Regions from separate parts of the Lysinibacillus sp. Y5S-8 genome, predicted to be linked through region 2. Evidence: predicted binding sites of a transcription regulator. Region 2 holds the regulator's gene; the other holds the start of a gene.
What was found. The regulator CtsR, encoded in region 2, represses protease genes until heat stress. The targets are predictions, from matches to a motif close to ATGGTCAATAAAGGTCAAACA.
Positions count from the first base shown of each region.

Region 1 (8,966 bases), 720 kb from region 2:
CCCATGTATCAATAATTTGTTGCCGCATTGAATCTGATCCGTGTTGGAAAGTTAATGCTGTTACAGCTAAATTCAAAAATTCCTGCACTGAAATGCGCTGCTCCTGCGCTATTACGACGCTATTTGTTTCATTGGCAGCACGTACTTCTTGCATGGTTGCAGGAATAGCTACAGATGTTGTTAAAATGATCGCTAATGATGCAGATAAAAATCTTTTTTTCAAAATGATTCCTCCCTATATCAGTTTACGTTATATCGAAAGTCGATATATTCAAATTATACCAATTTTTGTATTATTGTCAATGAATGATATTTTTTTATGATCATTACTTTTTCTTCACTCATAATGAAAGCGAACTAAACAATTAGTTCGCTAGGTATTACGATTAAAATTTTCTGCTCGCTCCTCCGCCTGCGGAAGATCCTCCACCGAATCCTCCAAAGCCGCCTCCGCCTGAACGCCCTCCGCCAAAGCCACCTGGATAACCACCATAGCCTCCAGCACGAGGACCTCCCCCACCTTTCGAAAAGAACGTATAAATAATAAGAACAACGAGAACGATTAAGATAATTAACCAAGTTGGCATGTCTTCACCTTCGTCTGCTGTCGCTGGTAATTCACCATTCCAATTATACTCCTCGGCAACAGTGCGAAATATTTCAGCATATGTGGATTGGAAGGCTTGATCTATGTCGCCCGTACTTGCAGAAGGATAAAATGCCTCATCTAAAATACGTCCTAATTTTCCATCTGGTAATGGCCCCTCTAACCCTTGACCAACAGCTATTACTACGTCATTATTCCCTTCACTCTGTCCAAATGTAGCTAAAATTAAAACACCATTATTTTTCTGTTCGTCACCTATTCCCCAAGACCGAATCATTTTTGTAGCATACATCTTTGGCTCCTGTCCATCTAGACTATCAATGGTTACAATCATGATTTCAGCGCCTGTGCCTTGATCCAATTGCGCGGAGTAATGATTTAATTGTTCTTTGATATTTGCTGATAATACATTGGCAAAATCATGTATATACGTATTTTTCATCGGTGACGGCATAGTTGCCTTTGCCATGTTCGTAAATAAAAGAAACACCGAACAAACGATGATTATTTGTACAAGGCTACGCTTCATTAGTGTGTACCTGATTGACTAAAATCGATTGATGGTGCTTTGTCAGCTCCTGCTGCGGCTTTAAAGTATTCTTTTTGTTCAAAGCCAAACATTCCTGCCATCAAATTACCTGGGAAACGTTTAACCTGCTTATTAAATTGCTGAACTTCATTATTGTAATCCTCACGTGCTACCGCCAGGCGATTTTCAGTGCCTGCTAGCTCATCCATTAACTGACGAAAGTTTGTATCTGCCTTTAAGTTTGGATAATTTTCAACAACTACAAGTAAACGACTAAGTGCTCCAGTTAAAGCATCATTTGCAGCAGCTTGCTCCTCTGGAGTGTTTGCACTACCCATTTGTGCACGTGCTTGTGTAATACTTGCAATCACCTCTTGCTCATGATTCGCATAGCCTTTCACTGATTCGACTAAATTTGGAATCAAATCATAACGACGTTGGAGCTGATTTTCCACTTGTGCCCATTTCGAATCTACATTTTCCTCTGCAGTCACCAGGCTATTATATTTAGGAATGAATAATAAGGCGAATAGAACAAGAATAAGAACAATTATCCCAATTGGTCCAAGCAACTTTTTCAATTTATAGAACCTCCTCGACCTACTTTTCCTTTCTTCAATAGTCTACATTTTTGTCTTTACATTTATACCGTATGAATTTCATTTGACTTGACATACTAACTACTGCATCAAAAAATCATTGAGGAGGCGTTTTTTTTGTCACAATCGTTTTACAATGAATCATCAAATCAAACCAATTTCAATCAACAACATAGTCTAAATCATGGTGGCCATGAAATGATGGACATGCATGAAACAATTGGCGAAATTATCGCAGGTATGAACCAAGCCATAATTTTACGCCCACATGTACAAGATCCTGAATTATTGAATATTTTGGATCGCCAGTATAATTTTACTTTAGGTATGTACAATACAATTGTAGAGTCCTTCAAAACAGGACATGATCCATCTGTTCCAACAGGACGTTACCAAATGGAGACAGGAAATGACTTTAAATATGGCGTAAATCCTGGTCAACCAAAAAAGCCAATGCAAAATGCCAATGAAATTAATGATGAAGCTATTTCAGGGTTCTTACTTGGTGCTCAAAAAGGTTCAGCAAAATGTATGACAACGGCTGCTTTAGAGACAACAAACCCAGTTGTTCGTCGCGTTGTTGCTGATAGTATTCCTAACTGCATTGAAATGGGCTACGAATTATCCATCTATCAAAATAAACATGGCTATTATCAGGTACCTCAATACTCACAACAGGATATGCAAACGATGCTGAATGCATATGACACAACAACTAATCCCCTTCATTAACACGAAAGAGCAGTCTCTGGTGGTAAACACCAGAAACTGCTCTTTATTCATTAAGATTATAATACCTTTCCTAAAAACGCCTTTGTACGGTCACTTTGTGGATTGCCAAAGAGTTCCTCTGGAGAGCCTTCTTCTACAATATAGCCACCGTCCATAAAGACTACTCGATCCCCTACTTCACGAGCAAAGCCCATTTCGTGCGTAACAACAACCATGGTCATCCCTTCAGCTGCTAGATTTTTCATAACATCTAGCACCTCTTTGACCATTTCAGGATCAAGTGCTGAAGTGGGCTCATCAAATAAAATGGCTTTTGGCTTCATGGCTAAGGCACGTGCAATGGCTACACGCTGCTGTTGACCACCCGATAGCTGCTCAGGATAGTTATATGCCTTGCTGTCGAGTCCAACCTTTTTTAACAGCTCATGCCCTAATTCTTCAGCTTCTGGACGACTCATTTTGCGAATTTGCATAGGGGCCATCGTGACATTATCGATAACTGTCATATGCGGGAATAGATTAAATTGTTGAAACACCATGCCAACTTCTGCCCGAATCTCATTGATATTCGTTTTTGGAGCATTAATTTTCACGTTTTCAATATAAATAGCACCATCTGTTACATCTTCCAGCATATTGATGCATCGTAAAAATGTACTTTTGCCTGAGCCAGATGGTCCAATCACACAAACAACTTGTTTCTCTTGGATTTCATAATCAATGCCTTTTAATACTTCAAGCTTTCCGAAATATTTGTGTAGGTTTTCAATTTTTATCATCTTGCTTCCCGCCCTTCTGCCTTAGCTTTACGAGGGACATAACTATTGCTAAATCGTTTCTCGATAAATGCCACGATTTTCGTTACACCATATGTTAAAACTAAATAGAGTAGTGCAGCAACGATGTACGGTTCCCAGAAGCGGAAGCTTGCACCTGCTACTACCTTACTTGCGTATAAAATATCTGGTGCTGCAATAACTGTTACTAATGAAGAATCTTTTAATAATGCGATAAATTCGTTCCCTAATGGTGGAATCATACGTCTAAATGCCTGTGGTAAAATGACCTTACGCATCGCTTGGTTATGTGTTAACCCTAAAGAACGAGCTGCCTCCATTTGCCCCTTTGCAATACTTTGAATACCTGCACGGAAAATTTCCGCATTGTAAGCAGCACAGTTTAATACGAGCGCTGTAATCCCTGACACCATATATCCTAAAGAATGACCAAAAATTGTTGGAATAACTGCTAAGTGAATTAATAAAATTTGCACAAGCATTGGTGTTCCACGGAATAAATCGATATATAATTTTGATGGCCAATAAATCCATTTTTTACTCGATAATTTTCCTAGGCCTAAAAATAGTCCTAATAGAATACCTCCAAAATAACCACTAAGTGTCAAAATAATTGTTACGCCAATACCCCGTATAAACATATCTCGGTAGTTCCAGACAATGTCCCAGCGTAAGTCAAAGATGTCCATCCGAAAACCCCATTTCCCCTTTAAAGTGAATGAGCCGCTAGCATAGTAACCATGCTAGGGGCGTCATCATTCATTTATTACTTGAAATCAGAACCTGTAATTTCTTTTAATTTACCGTTTTCTTTAATCTTTTTAAGACCTTCATTTAATTTATCTAATAGCTCTTTGTTTCCTTTTTGAACCATAAAGCCATAATATTCTTTTTCAAACGCATCATCTTCGATTACTTTTAATTTTTGATCTGGATGCGCTTTAATGTATTCGTAAACTACCGCATTGTCTCCAATAGCTGCATCAACGTTACCGTTTAACATCTCTTGAATTGCGATTGGTTGACTTTCAAACGCCATAATATTTGTACTTGCTTCCCCTTGTAGCTTTTTCGCCGCCATATGACCTGTAGCATTAATTTGTACTGATACCTTTTTATCTTTTAGTTCAGCTAGAGATTTAATTTTTGAATCTTCTTTTACAACAATCAATAATTGAGACTCATAATAAGGCTCTGTAAAATCAAATGATTCTTTACGCTCTTCAGTAATTGTGATTCCTGAAGCACCAATATCTGTTTCGCCGTTTTTAATTGTTTGGAAAACTGGCTCCCAACCAATGTTATTCCAGTCAACTTCAAAGTCCATTTCATCAGCAATAGCTTTTAAAACATCGACATCAATCCCCACAATTTTCCCTGAATCGTCAACAGATTCAAATGGTGCGAAAGTTGCCTCTGTACCAACTTTATATATTTTCTTACCATCTTCTGAAGATGAGCTTCCTGAAGATGAACCACCCTTTGTACCACATCCTGCAAGTGCTAATGTTAATGCTGCAACCATCATCAGTAGCATCCAACCTGTTTTCTTCATTGTATTTCCCCCTATTTCGATAATTTTCCGAAATGCGTATTATTTTTCGCAATTCGGAAATGTTAGACTATTAGGTCAATTATATTAATATTATAGTATTTAGACAACAACTTTTCGCATAAAACTAAATATTTTTTCATATTAATTTATAATAAACTTATATAATTAGAAGAAACATGTATAAATAACAAGAAATCTAATCTAAAATTAATATATATACACTACAAACCACACCAAATTTCGATAAATTTTGGCAAAAAAAAAGAATCCCCTCAGATAGGATTCTTTTTTTTCGACTATTTCTAGTCTTCACGTACAGTATGTCCACTAAAAAATAATTTGGAGTTATTGCTTTTTTGAAGGTTTGAAAGGAATAAATAGGGGAATAATGCCAAATAGGACAGTATTGCGCCTATATCTCCCTCTCGATCTCCACTAAGCAGGCTGCTAAACTACTTATTAGGAGATGAGCTATAACAAGTATATCTATATTCAGTAAAATGGCGCCCTCGGAGGGAATCGAACCCCCAGTGCAAGAACCGGAATCTTACGTGTTATCCATTACACCACGAGGGCAAAAGCACAAAAAAAAAGTACTCACTCTAGGCTTACGAAAAGCATGATGTAGATAACCCTCATTTTTTGAAGCATACCTGCAAAATAGTGTACTGTACTTTAAACTTATAACCTTAATTATTATACAAGCCTATCATATATAATTCAACCATAGAATGCAAAAACATTTTATTTTTTTTATTTCACTTTAGCAGGGTTAATATTTGACCTTCCCTGACTATAATGTGTATGATAAGGATACAGCTGAAATAACAATGGAAATTTTCAGCAAAGGTATTCGAATTTAGTTTTTTAAGGAGGATTTAACATGAATTTAATTCCTACAGTTATTGAACAAACAAGTCGCGGTGAACGTGCATATGACATTTATTCACGTCTACTTAAAGACCGTATTATCCTTTTAGGAAGCGCTATTGATGACAATGTAGCTAACTCCATTGTTGCACAACTTCTTTTCCTACAAGCGGAAGATCCAGATAAAGATATCTCTCTTTACATTAATTCACCAGGTGGATCAATTACGGCTGGTATGGCTATTTATGACACAATGCAAATCATTAAACCGCAAGTTCAAACAATTTGTATTGGTATGGCTGCATCAATGGGTGCTTTCTTACTTGCTGCTGGTGAGCCTGGTAAACGTTTTGCATTACCAAATGCAGAAGTAATGATTCACCAACCACTAGGTGGTGCACAAGGTCAAGCGACAGAAATTGAAATTGCTGCTAAACGTATTTTATTCTTACGTGAAAAATTAAATGGCATTTTATCTGAACGCACAGGCCAACCACTTGAAGTCATTGCTAGAGACACAGATCGTGATAATTTCATGACTGCTGAGCGTGCTAAAGAATATGGTTTAATCGATCACATTATGCACCGTAGCGATAATAAATAAAAATGAGAAGGCATCACAGACTCGCTCTGTGATGCCTTTCGTGTTGTTGAAAAAAGGTGATGTCAACGGCAGAAACAGCCATTTTGAAAGGCGAGGGGTTGATTTCCGTTCCATAAAGCGTAGTGAATACCTTCACTTTATTTGAAAACCTTTCTAAAAAGAAACATTTTTATGGATTGGAGTGGAAGGCTACTTGACTCCCGTGGGATAGCGAGACAGGCGAGCCTCTAAACGGAGCGGTAGCGGAGGAAGCGGCTCAGCGCTCACCCACAGGAAAGCAAGTAGCCTGCAACGGAAATCCATTTTCACCTTTCACAAAAATGCTATGGATGGTTTTGTTTTTCAACACTATGAAGGCATCACAGATTTGCTCTGTGATGCCTTTTGTGTTCAATGAATGTTAGTCTTCATTTTCGATAATTGTAGCCAATGCTGTAACCGCTTGCTCCGCATCGCTGCCGTCACTACTTAAAGTAACTTCAGTGCCTTTAGCGACTGCTAAGCTCATGACACCCATAATGGATTTGGCATTTACTTTTTTCTCGTCTTTTTCCAGAAAGATATCAGCACTAAAACGATTTGCTTCCTGCACAAATAGTGCTGCTTGTCTAGCTTGTAGTCCTAATTTTAATTTGACCTGGACTCTTCTCTCAATCATACTCAAAACTCCCCTTCACTACCGTTCATCTATTAGTTTTATCTTACCTCACTTACTAGCAAAAGAACAATAAGCGATTACGCATGACATTCATACCTGAAAAGTATGAAAACTTAACCACCTATTTTTTCACCGCGTCTTAATGCATCAGCAATCTCATCAATTTTTCTCAATCGATGGTTAACACCTGATTTACTAACCGTTCCACTTGATACCATTTCACCAAGCTCTTTTAATGTCACATCCTGATATTCTACACGTAGACGTGCTATTTCACGTAGCTTTTCTGGTAGCTGATCCAGACCAATTGAATTTTCAATAAATCGAATATTCTCTACCTGCCGTAATGCTGCACCAATAGTTTTGTTTAAGTTGGCTGTTTCACAGTTCACAATACGGTTGACGCTATTGCGCATATCTCGCAATATTCGCACATCCTCAAACTTCATCATGGCCTGATGTGCGCCAACAATATTAAGGAAATCTGAAATTTTCTCTGCTTCCTTTAAATAAGTGACAAAACCTTTTTTTCGTTCAATTGTTTTGGCATTAAGTTCAAATTCATTCATCAAATCCATCAATGCCTCACCATGCTCTTTATACAAAGAATAAATCTCTAAATGGTAGGCTGATGTTTCTGGGTTGTTGACAGAACCTCCTGCTAAAAATGCTCCTCTTAAATAAGCTCTTTTTTGACCACTCTTTTTGATGAGCTTTCTTGAGATTGTATGGTTAAATTGAAAGTCGTCTGAGATGATTTCTAAATCAATTAGCAGCTCGCGCGCACCTTCTCTTACACGGCAAATATACACGTTATTTTTTTTCAGTCGCATCTTCTTACGAACAAGCAATTCTACATTGTACGGATACAATTTTTTCATAATCGTATATAGTCTTCTAGCAATTGCAGCGTTTTCAGTTTGCACGTCTAAACTTAGTTGTTTATTTGCAAAGGATAATGAACCATTCATACGAATTAGGGCAGAAACTTCTGCTTTCATACAATGATTGTCCGCTTCTATTTGCGTTAATTCCTTTTTTGTTTCAGAAGCAAAAGACATATCATGCCCCCCTTTCAATCATGATTTCTATGTATATGTTCATCTTACCATATACAATCAATCCATTATGTTTCTATAATGGGTCTTCTTACTTTTTGCTGGTAAATATCAGCATAATCTACCAGCCATTCTGCAACATTGATAGCATTATGTCGAACAGTTCCATCTGATCGAATTGTAGCAATATCACGTTGTATAACCTCTAAGCCCATACTTTCAAGCTTTGCCACGTCAAATGTCACTGGCTCTGCTCTTTCTTCTTTATATAGTTCTTTTACAGGATTAGGGAGTTCTTCGTCGTTTACTAAAATAGAATCAATAAAATCGCCGCCAACATGCTTATGTATGGCTGTTACATGATCACCTGCTGTATAAGAAATCGTTTCACCTTTTTGCGTCATTAAATTACAAACATATATTTTTCTGCCTTTCGCTTTCACAACAGCTTCCCCTATCTCCTTCACAAGCAGATTTGGAATAATACTTGTATATAAGCTTCCTGGACCTATTAAAATATAGTCTGCACGCTGAATCGCACGAATGGCTTCTGGTAACGGTTGCACATTTTCTGGTACTAAAAAAACACGGTCAATGCGCTTTGATGCTGTTGGAATTTTTGATTCTCCTTCAATAATTGAACCATCCTCTAGCACAGCATGTAAGTTTATTTTTTTATTTGCAGCTGGTATGACACGACCATGAACTTTTAAAACCTTGCCCATTTCACTTATAGCATGGTTAAAATCTCCAGTAATATCAGTAAGTGCCGTAAGCATTAAATTTCCTAAGGAGTGACCTTTTAAATCCTCTGATGCTGAAAAGCGATATTGAAACATTTGCTCTACAAGTGGTTCAATGTCTGATAATGCCGCAATCACATTACGTACATCACCAGGTGGCGGAATATCGTAGTCATCACGTAAACGGCCTGAAGAACCCCCATCATCTGCCACT
Region 1 is NZ_CP145889.1:3,815,713-3,824,678, forward strand. Features, by position in the region: gene V6670_RS18625 (S9 family peptidase) at 1-223, opposite strand, end outside; gene V6670_RS18630 (TPM domain-containing protein) at 387-1,076, opposite strand; gene V6670_RS18635 (LemA family protein) at 1,136-1,717, opposite strand; gene V6670_RS18640 (spore coat protein) at 1,853-2,467, shown strand; gene V6670_RS18645 (amino acid ABC transporter ATP-binding protein) at 2,524-3,246, opposite strand; gene V6670_RS18650 (amino acid ABC transporter permease) at 3,243-3,953, opposite strand; gene V6670_RS18655 (basic amino acid ABC transporter substrate-binding protein) at 4,031-4,819, opposite strand; tRNA gene V6670_RS18660 (tRNA-Arg) at 5,321-5,395, opposite strand; gene clpP (ATP-dependent Clp endopeptidase proteolytic subunit ClpP) at 5,703-6,293, shown strand; gene V6670_RS18670 (HPr family phosphocarrier protein) at 6,694-6,951, opposite strand; gene whiA (DNA-binding protein WhiA) at 7,065-8,012, opposite strand; gene V6670_RS18680 (YvcK family protein) at 8,078-8,966, opposite strand, start outside.
Region 1: the regulator CtsR is predicted to act here: its motif matches at 5,596-5,616, upstream of clpP (ATP-dependent Clp endopeptidase proteolytic subunit ClpP).

Region 2 (8,966 bases):
ATCCGCTGTCAGTTCTCGATTGGATTCAACCATTTCAGTTAGTTTAATGAGATGGTCGTATATATCCCCGAAATAAGCTCTTTCTGATTTGTTTAAAGAAAAACGGTAAGAATTAAGAATTCGATATAAAAGATCTCGCATCGGTAAAATAGTGCGTCTAAGGTCAAGCAAATCGCTACGGAATTCGAAGACAATCTTCATGGCATTTACGTTGCTTTGGTATGTAAGTTCGCCTTCAAGTGCATTAAGATGATCTTCAATTTTATAAACAAGAGGGAAATAGCTATCCACGATTTTATCAATTGTTTGATATGTTAAATAAACCGTCCCCCGTTCCCAATTTTTTGGTTGGCTTGCTAGTATCTTTTGTACCTTATCTATTTCAGGAACAGGGTTTTTATGGAACGTCACAATAAATTTATTGGAGGCAAAAATATTAACCTCTTCTGCAGCAAGGTTCTCTTCATTTACTCGATGAATAACAAAGAAATGAAAATCATCATAGAAATCGAGCTTTGGGCGCTGTAATCGCATTAAGCAATCTTCAATAGCAAGCGGATGGAAATGGAAAAATGTATCTAATAATGATTCTTCTTCGGCTGTAGGGCAATTAAAATCAACCCAATACCATTCAAATTCTTGCTGATGTATAACTTCCAATGGAAAATCTTTTAGTAATTGTTGTTGTTTTGTAATACCAATGGTGCTTATCACGGTTTTCACCTCAAATTATTTACTACAAAATTTTATTTAGTGCCCCTCTTTAAAGCATACCCAACCAGCAAATAAAGTAGTGGCAAAAAATCTAGAAGGTTTTGTAAAGCCCGCCTTTTGTAGCAGTGTTAAAATATCCTCTTCACGCATAAACGAAAGGGAGCGAATGGATTTTTCCATCTCTGCTACATCAGATGCAGAAAGCTTTGTATGTTGTAGCCAATAGGAACGCCATAAATCAAATTGTAGTTCAGTTTCTAAAGAGCCGGGCTGACCATATTTTGAGACAAGGACAAACGGTGCTCCAGGCTTTAAATGTCTTGCGATTTCTTCTAATGTAGATAGCTTTTCTTCATAACCCAGAATAAAATGCAGAACGAGAACACAACTTGCTGCATCGTATTTTATGGAGGGTAATTGAGTATCTAGTATTGTTCCTTGGTGGAAAGACAGTGTATTGGGTAGAGCGTGTAGACGTTCCTTTGCTATGCTGAGCATGGACTCTGATGGATCAATACCTGTGAATGACCAGTCGGACCTTCCATCTGCAAGCTGTAAAATTTCATTGCCGCTTCCTGCACCGACAATTAACATATCAGCTTTATCTGGGAGTATAGAATGATAAAAGGTTTGTATTAAACGTAGCATGGCATCATAGCTTGGCAATGTACGACGAATACCCTTTTCATATTCGTTTGCTAATGTGTTGTTAAATTCCATCTCTCATCACAGCCTTCCAAAAAAAATTTAATAAATCTTATTTAATGTGAAACTATTACGGGTATAGTTCCGTAAATAGTAGTACATAAAACATAGACAAAGTACAAAGAAAGGGTTGATATATATGGAGACTAAATGGTCTAAAGTAATCATACACGCAAGTGCATTTTTTGCGCCATGGTTAGTACCTATTATTTTCTTCTTAATTAGTTCGGATGAGGAAGTGAAGGCGATTTCTATTCAAGCATTGCTCTTCCAAATTGTTATGGGTATTTTAATCGCTATCTCAGTTGTTTTAAGTTTTGTTCTTATTGGGTTACCGTTTTTAATCATTTTCGGCATCATGTTATTTGTTGTACCAATTATCGGTATCGTAAAAGCATTGTCTGATGAGCCTTGGCGTTATCCAATTGTTGGTCGTTGGGTATAATTTTCATAGACGCAAGTATATGCTAGTTGCATATGCTTGCGTTTTTTCTATGACTAATAAGGGTACATTAGGTATATGAGCAAATTATAACCCGTGCAGATTTGACTGAAAAAGCACTGTTTTTCGTACTAAAATAGGCACTTTAAGACTTTTCACTTTTCTATGGGCGAAATCATTGCAATTTTTTTGAAGCGTTTTGTATAATATACTAAAAGAAAGTCAAAGATAGTCAAAGTCAGTGAAGCAAGCGAGGTGTATTCCTAAAATGCGTAATATATCAGACATCATAGAAGGTTACTTAAAGCAAGTACTTGAATTAGGTGGAGAAGGGCATATTGAAATTAAACGGAGTGAGATTGCTGATAAATTTCAATGTGTGCCATCACAAATAAATTATGTAATTAATACAAGATTTACTGCCGAGCGAGGTTACCTTGTTGAGAGCAAACGTGGTGGTGGTGGGTACATACGAATTTTACGTGTCCGCGCGCATTCACAGATTGATTTAATCGACGATGTTCTCAGACAAATAGAAGGTGGAGCATCTCAAACGATGGCAGAAGATTTAGTATATCGGCTCATCGATGAGCAGGTAATTTCAAAACGAGAAGCGAAATTAATGTTAGCAGCAATTGATCGCTCCACAATCGATTTACATCTCCCTTTAAGAGATACTATTCGAGCAAAGATCTTGCGAGCAATGCTGACAACAATCAAATATGAACAGCAAAAATAGTGAGGTGATGGAAATGATATGCGAACATTGTAAGCAACGTAATGCGACAGTTACAGTAACACAAGTTCAAAATGGGCAAAAGGTGGAGCACCATTATTGTGACGTCTGCGCCTCACAGTTCCATCCATTTCATGCAGAGTTTAAACAAGAGCCAGTGTCTATTCAACAGCTATTGTCGAACTGGTTCGGCTCGCCTACATGGCAAAAGGTGGGAGAAAAACAACAAGTTCAACCACAACAGCAAACATGCCCACAATGTGGATTTTCGTATAAACAATTTTTAAAAGAAGGTAAATTTGGATGCCCGAGCTGTTATGACACCTTTAGTGAGCATTTGCCTAAGCTCTTTAATCGCATACAGGCAGGCCCCCAACACATTGGTAAAATGCCTGGTGCTCGCAGTAATGTGTATGTCATTAAAAAGCAAATAGAGGATATCCGCAAGCGTATGAAGGCCGCTGTAGCTGAAGAACAATTTGAGGAGGCGGCGAAGCTTCGTGATGAAGTTAAAGAGCTAGAGAAGCATCTACAATTTGAAGGTGGTGATGTGTCATGATGATTGATTCATTTTTAGAGCGTGCGACCCCAACGTGGATGCATATCAAGGATGATTATTCAGATATTGTCATTAGTACACGTATTCGCCTTGCTCGAAATTTAGATGGCTATCGATTTCCATTAGCTTTCTCAGAGAATGAGGCATTGCAGGTGGAACAGGCAGTTACACATGCAATAAGTGATAGCCCAACGCTTCAAAATGATTATGCTTATTTTGCTATTAAGGATTTAACGCCTCTACAGCGTCAAATTCTTGTAGAAAAGCATTTGATTAGTCCACAGCTGGCTAAAAAAGAGCAAGTAGGCTCCATACTTCTTTCTGAAGATGAATCCGTTAGCATTATGGTGAATGAAGAGGATCATTTACGCATTCAATGTATGACAGCAAGCTTTCAACTTCAAAGTGCCTATGAACAAGCAAATAAAATTGATCGTATCCTAGAGAAAGTATTACCGTATGCCTTTCGAGATACTTTTGGCTATTTAACAAGTTGTCCGACGAATATTGGCACGGGTCTTCGCGCATCGGTCATGATGCATCTACCCGCACTGACATTAACCGGGCAAATGAATCAAATTATTAATGCCATGACTCGCTTAGGAATGACTGTAAGAGGTATATATGGGGAAGGCAGCGAAAATTTAGGAAATGTTTATCAAGTGTCGAATCAAATTACACTTGGGAAGACAGAAGAAGACATTTTAGCAGACATACAAAGTGTCGCTGAAAAGATTATCCAAAAAGAGCGACACGCAAGAGGGAAGTTGATGGAAAAGGCAGAGCTTGCTCTAGAAGATAGAGTATATCGGGCTTTAGGTACCCTTACACATGCGAGAATTCTAACAAGTGAGGAAGCCGCTACCTGTCTATCTAATGTTCGTTTAGGAGTAGATCTACAGTTAATTGATGGGATTCAAGCAACAACCTTAAATGAATGTGTTGTTAGTATGCAACCAGGTTTTTTACAGCACTATGCAGGTGAGGCACTGCCCCCTGCTGAACGGGATCGTGTCCGAGCGGAAATGCTCCGTGAGGCATTATCTCAAGAATATGCGAATAAGCCTATAAATGGGGAAAAAGGAGAGGATTTATATGATGTTTAATCGTTTTACACAACGCGCGCAAAAAGTATTACAGCTTGCTCAGGAAGAGGCTATTCGTTGGAAGCACGAATCTATTGGAACAGAGCACATTCTATTAGGGCTTATACGTGAAGGCGGCGGTATTGCTGCGAAAGCGTTAGAAGCCATTGATATTAGTCCTCAAATGATTGAAGCTGGTATTGAGGAATTAGTTGGTAAAGGTAAAGAAGATGTCGGCCCAATTGTTCACTATACGCCAAGAGCTAAGAAAGTAATTGAACTATCTGTGGATGAATCACGTAAATTAGGTCACTCGTATATCGGCACAGAGCACTTATTATTAGCGCTTATTCGTGAAGGTGAAGGCGTGGCAGCTCGCGTCTTAAACAATGCGGGTGTCGGCTTAAATAAAGCACGTCAGCAAGTATTATTGCTATTAGGTAACAACGATAATGCACAATCTGGGCAACAAGCAGCTCAAGCTGCCAATACCCCAACTTTAGATAGCCTAGCACGTGATTTAACACAAATTGCACGTGAAGGCACATTGGACCCTGTTATTGGTCGAAGCAAGGAAATTACACGTGTGATTGAAGTGTTATCGCGTCGTACGAAAAATAACCCTGTATTGATTGGTGAGCCAGGTGTTGGTAAAACAGCGATTGCTGAAGGGTTAGCACAGCAAATTATCCATAATGAAGTACCAGAAATCCTACGTGACAAACGTGTCATGACTTTAGATATGGGGACGGTTGTTGCAGGTACTAAATATCGTGGTGAATTTGAAGATCGTTTGAAAAAGGTGATGGATGAAATTCGCCAAGCTGGCAACATCATTTTATTCATCGATGAATTGCATACATTAATCGGTGCAGGTGGTGCAGAAGGTGCAATTGATGCCTCCAATATTTTAAAACCATCTTTAGCACGCGGTGAGCTTCAATGTATTGGTGCAACAACATTAGACGAGTACCGCAAATATATTGAAAAGGATGCAGCATTAGAGCGTCGCTTCCAACCAATCCAAGTGGATGAACCAACAGTGGAAGAAGCGATTCTAATTATTCAAGGCTTACGTGACCGTTATGAAGCGCATCACCGTGTAAAAATTACAGATGAAGCGATTGAAGCAGCGGCTAAAATGAGTGACAGATATATTTCAGACCGATTCCTACCAGATAAAGCAATTGACTTAATCGACGAGGCAGGTTCCAAAGTCCGCTTACGTTCATTTGCAGTGCCACCAAACTTAAAGGCACTTGAAGATAAACTTGAAAATGTGCGCTCTGAAAAAAATGCAGCCGTATCAGGCCAAGAATTTGAAAAGGCTGCCTCTCTAAGAGATACAGAGCAAAAGCTGAAAGATGAAATTGAAGCTACACGAAAAAATTGGAAAGAAGAGCAAGGCAAAGCGGAATCTAAAGTGACTGTGGATGATGTTGCAGCGGTTGTATCAATGTGGACAGGAATCCCAGTAGCTAAAATTGCTTCCGAGGAATCTTCGAAGTTATTACAACTTGAAGAAGAGTTACACAAACGTGTAGTAGGGCAAGGAGAAGCGGTAGAAGCGATTTCTCGTGCGATCCGTCGTGCAAGAGCAGGCTTAAAAGATCCAAAACGACCAATCGGCTCATTCATTTTCTTAGGACCTACAGGTGTTGGTAAAACAGAGTTGGCAAGAGCACTTGCTGAAGTGATGTTTGGCGATGAAGATGCGATGATTCGTGTCGATATGTCTGAGTACATGGAGAAACATTCGACTTCTCGTTTAGTAGGTTCACCTCCAGGCTATGTGGGCTTTGATGATGGTGGTCAATTGACTGAAAAGGTTCGCCGTAAACCATACTCGGTCGTATTATTAGATGAAATTGAAAAAGCACATCCAGATGTTTTCAATATTCTACTGCAAGTTCTTGAAGATGGCCGTTTAACAGATTCTAAGGGCCGTGTAGTAGACTTCCGTAATACAGTAGTCATTATGACTTCAAACGTTGGTGCCGATGCTTTAAAATATCAAAAGAGCCTTGGTTTCAATGTAGGTGGAGCAGAATCTAAGCATAAAGATATGAAGGGTACGATGCTAGAAGAATTGAAAAAAGCATTCCGTCCAGAGTTCTTAAACCGTATCGATGAAATGATTGTCTTCCACGCATTAGATAAAGAGCATTTAAAAGAAATCATTGCAATGATGGGCAATGCACTAACAAAACGCTTAAAAGAGCAAGATATTTCGTTGGAGCTAACTGATGCAGCACTTGAGAAAATTGCTGAGGAAGGCTATGACCCTCAATATGGTGCTCGTCCGTTACGCCGTGCATTACAAAAACAAGTAGAGGATCGATTATCAGAAGAATTGCTGAAAGGTAATGTAGAGAAGGGTAATCAGGTTATCATTGATTATGTAGACGGTGAGTTTATTGTAAAGAAAAAAGAGGGTGTATCCATCTCTAAATAATTTTATGCAAAGACAGCGAGGCTTTAAGTGCCAAGCTGTCTTTTTTTCTGTACAATTAATGATAAGAACAAATATTCGAGGTGAAAGCAATTTGGCAAAGAAAAAAACAAAGTTTGTATGTTCAGGCTGTGGCTATGAAACTGCAAAATGGATGGGAAGATGTCCAGGGTGTGGGGAATGGAATAAGATGGTGGAAGAAGTTGAGATGGTCGCAAAAGGACCACGAGGAGCATTCCAGCATTCTGCTACAGTTACCCAAAAGGCTCTCCCAATCATTCAGGTCGAAGCGACTGAAGAATCCCGTGTAGCGACGGAAATGGGCGAACTGAATCGCGTATTGGGTGGTGGTATTGTACCCGGTTCGCTCGTATTAATCGGGGGAGATCCGGGGATTGGGAAATCTACACTATTACTACAAGTTTCAGCATTACTTTCGAATAAAGGGCATCGTGTGCTCTATATTTCTGGAGAGGAATCCATTCGTCAAACAAAATTACGAGCAGAGCGTCTAGGAGTGGTTTCTCAAGAGCTTTACATATATTCCGAGACGAATCTCGAATTTTTAAACCAAACCATTGATGAAGTACAACCGAAATTTGTCATTGTCGATTCCATACAAACCGTCTTTCATCCAGAAGTAACAAGTGCACCAGGTAGTGTATCGCAAGTTCGTGAATGTACGGCAGAGCTGATGCGAATCGCCAAGACAAAAGGCATTGCTATTTTCTTGGTCGGGCATGTAACGAAAGAGGGGCAAATTGCCGGACCTCGTATTTTAGAGCATATGGTTGATACAGTGTTATATTTTGAAGGAGAAAGACATCATAATCATCGTATTCTACGCAGCCAAAAAAACCGCTTCGGCTCTACCAATGAAATTGCGATATTTGAAATGCTTCAAGGGGGATTAAAGGAAGTGCTGAATCCTTCTGAATTATTTTTGCAGGAGCGGTCACAAGGAGCAGCGGGTTCCACTATTGTTGCATCAATGGAGGGGACAAGACCCATCCTTGTCGAAATTCAATCTTTAGTAACACCTACAAGCTTCAATTACCCTAAACGCATGGCAACGGGTGTCGATCAAAACCGAGTGCAATTGCTAATGGCAGTGCTAGAAAAACGGATGGGTCTCATGCTACAAGCCCAGGACGCATATATTAAAGTTGCTGGTGGTGTCAAATTGGATGAGCCAGCAATTGATTTAGCGGTGTTGACAAGTATTGTCTCAAGCTTTAAAGATCAAGCTGTGCGAGCAACGGACTGCTTTATTGGTGAAGTAGGGCTGACAGGTGAGGTACGTCGAGTATCACGGATTGAACAGCGTGTTATTGAAGCGGCAAAGCTTGGGTTTAAAAGAGCTTTCATACCTGCCTCCAATATTGGTGGTTGGGATTTTCCACAGGGAATAGAAATAGTTGGAGTAGAAACGATCAAAGATGCATTAAATGCATGCTTTAGAGAGTTGTAAAGGGAAATTGTGCATGTTGGATACCATTCTGACATGCATTTTCCGTCATTTTTAACATTAAAATCGGAAACTCAAGTAAGGGGATAGGCGTCCTAGATAATAGCAAGATAAAGTCATGCAAGAGTGTCATCGAAAACACAGTAAGATAGAGGTTGGAAAGAATGATGTCTAAATGATTTATCCCTGTGAATGAACATCAAAAATAATGATAATTTGATGAGCTCATGAAGGATTTTCTACAGTAAACTATGTATAATCTTAACTAACAATAGGAGGTGACAGCTTGTGAAAAAATTTGTTCAAATTGCCTTTTTACTGATTGGGGGAGCATTGGGCCTTGTTTTCTTACCGCCATTATACGAATTGCTTCATTTATCATCTAATCCTTGGCTAGATAATCCTTATGTATCAGTAGCATTAGGCGCGCTTTTACTATTTACACTGTCTTTTGCATTTTCCGATTATTTTGTGAAGCTCATTAGCTGGATGGAAGAGGTCCTGTTTAAGGTGCCTATCGGTGATTTATTTTTTGGTACGCTTGGTTTAATCATGGGACTGATTGTAGCTTATTTTTTAGGCTTCGCCATCGATAGTGTGCAATTCCCTGTAATTACAGAAGTACTCCCTATTATTCTGTCATTTGTATTAGGTTATTTAGGGTTCCGTTTAGGTTTTAGAAAAAGAGATGAATTAATACAGCTTTTTACTTTACGTAGTAATAATACAAAGAAAAAGGCTGCTGAAGGTGCTGAAATTCAAGAAATACGAGGGAGTTATAAGCTGTTAGATACGAGCGTTATTA
Region 2 is NZ_CP145889.1:4,532,104-4,541,069, reverse strand. Features, by position in the region: gene corA (magnesium/cobalt transporter CorA) at 1-714, opposite strand, end outside; gene V6670_RS22320 (class I SAM-dependent methyltransferase) at 751-1,434, opposite strand; gene V6670_RS22315 (DUF4870 domain-containing protein) at 1,559-1,864, shown strand; gene V6670_RS22310 (CtsR family transcriptional regulator) at 2,130-2,600, shown strand; gene V6670_RS22305 (UvrB/UvrC motif-containing protein) at 2,614-3,156, shown strand; gene V6670_RS22300 (protein arginine kinase) at 3,153-4,262, shown strand; gene V6670_RS22295 (ATP-dependent Clp protease ATP-binding subunit) at 4,252-6,696, shown strand; gene radA (DNA repair protein RadA) at 6,788-8,164, shown strand; gene V6670_RS22285 (PIN/TRAM domain-containing protein) at 8,450-8,966, shown strand, end outside.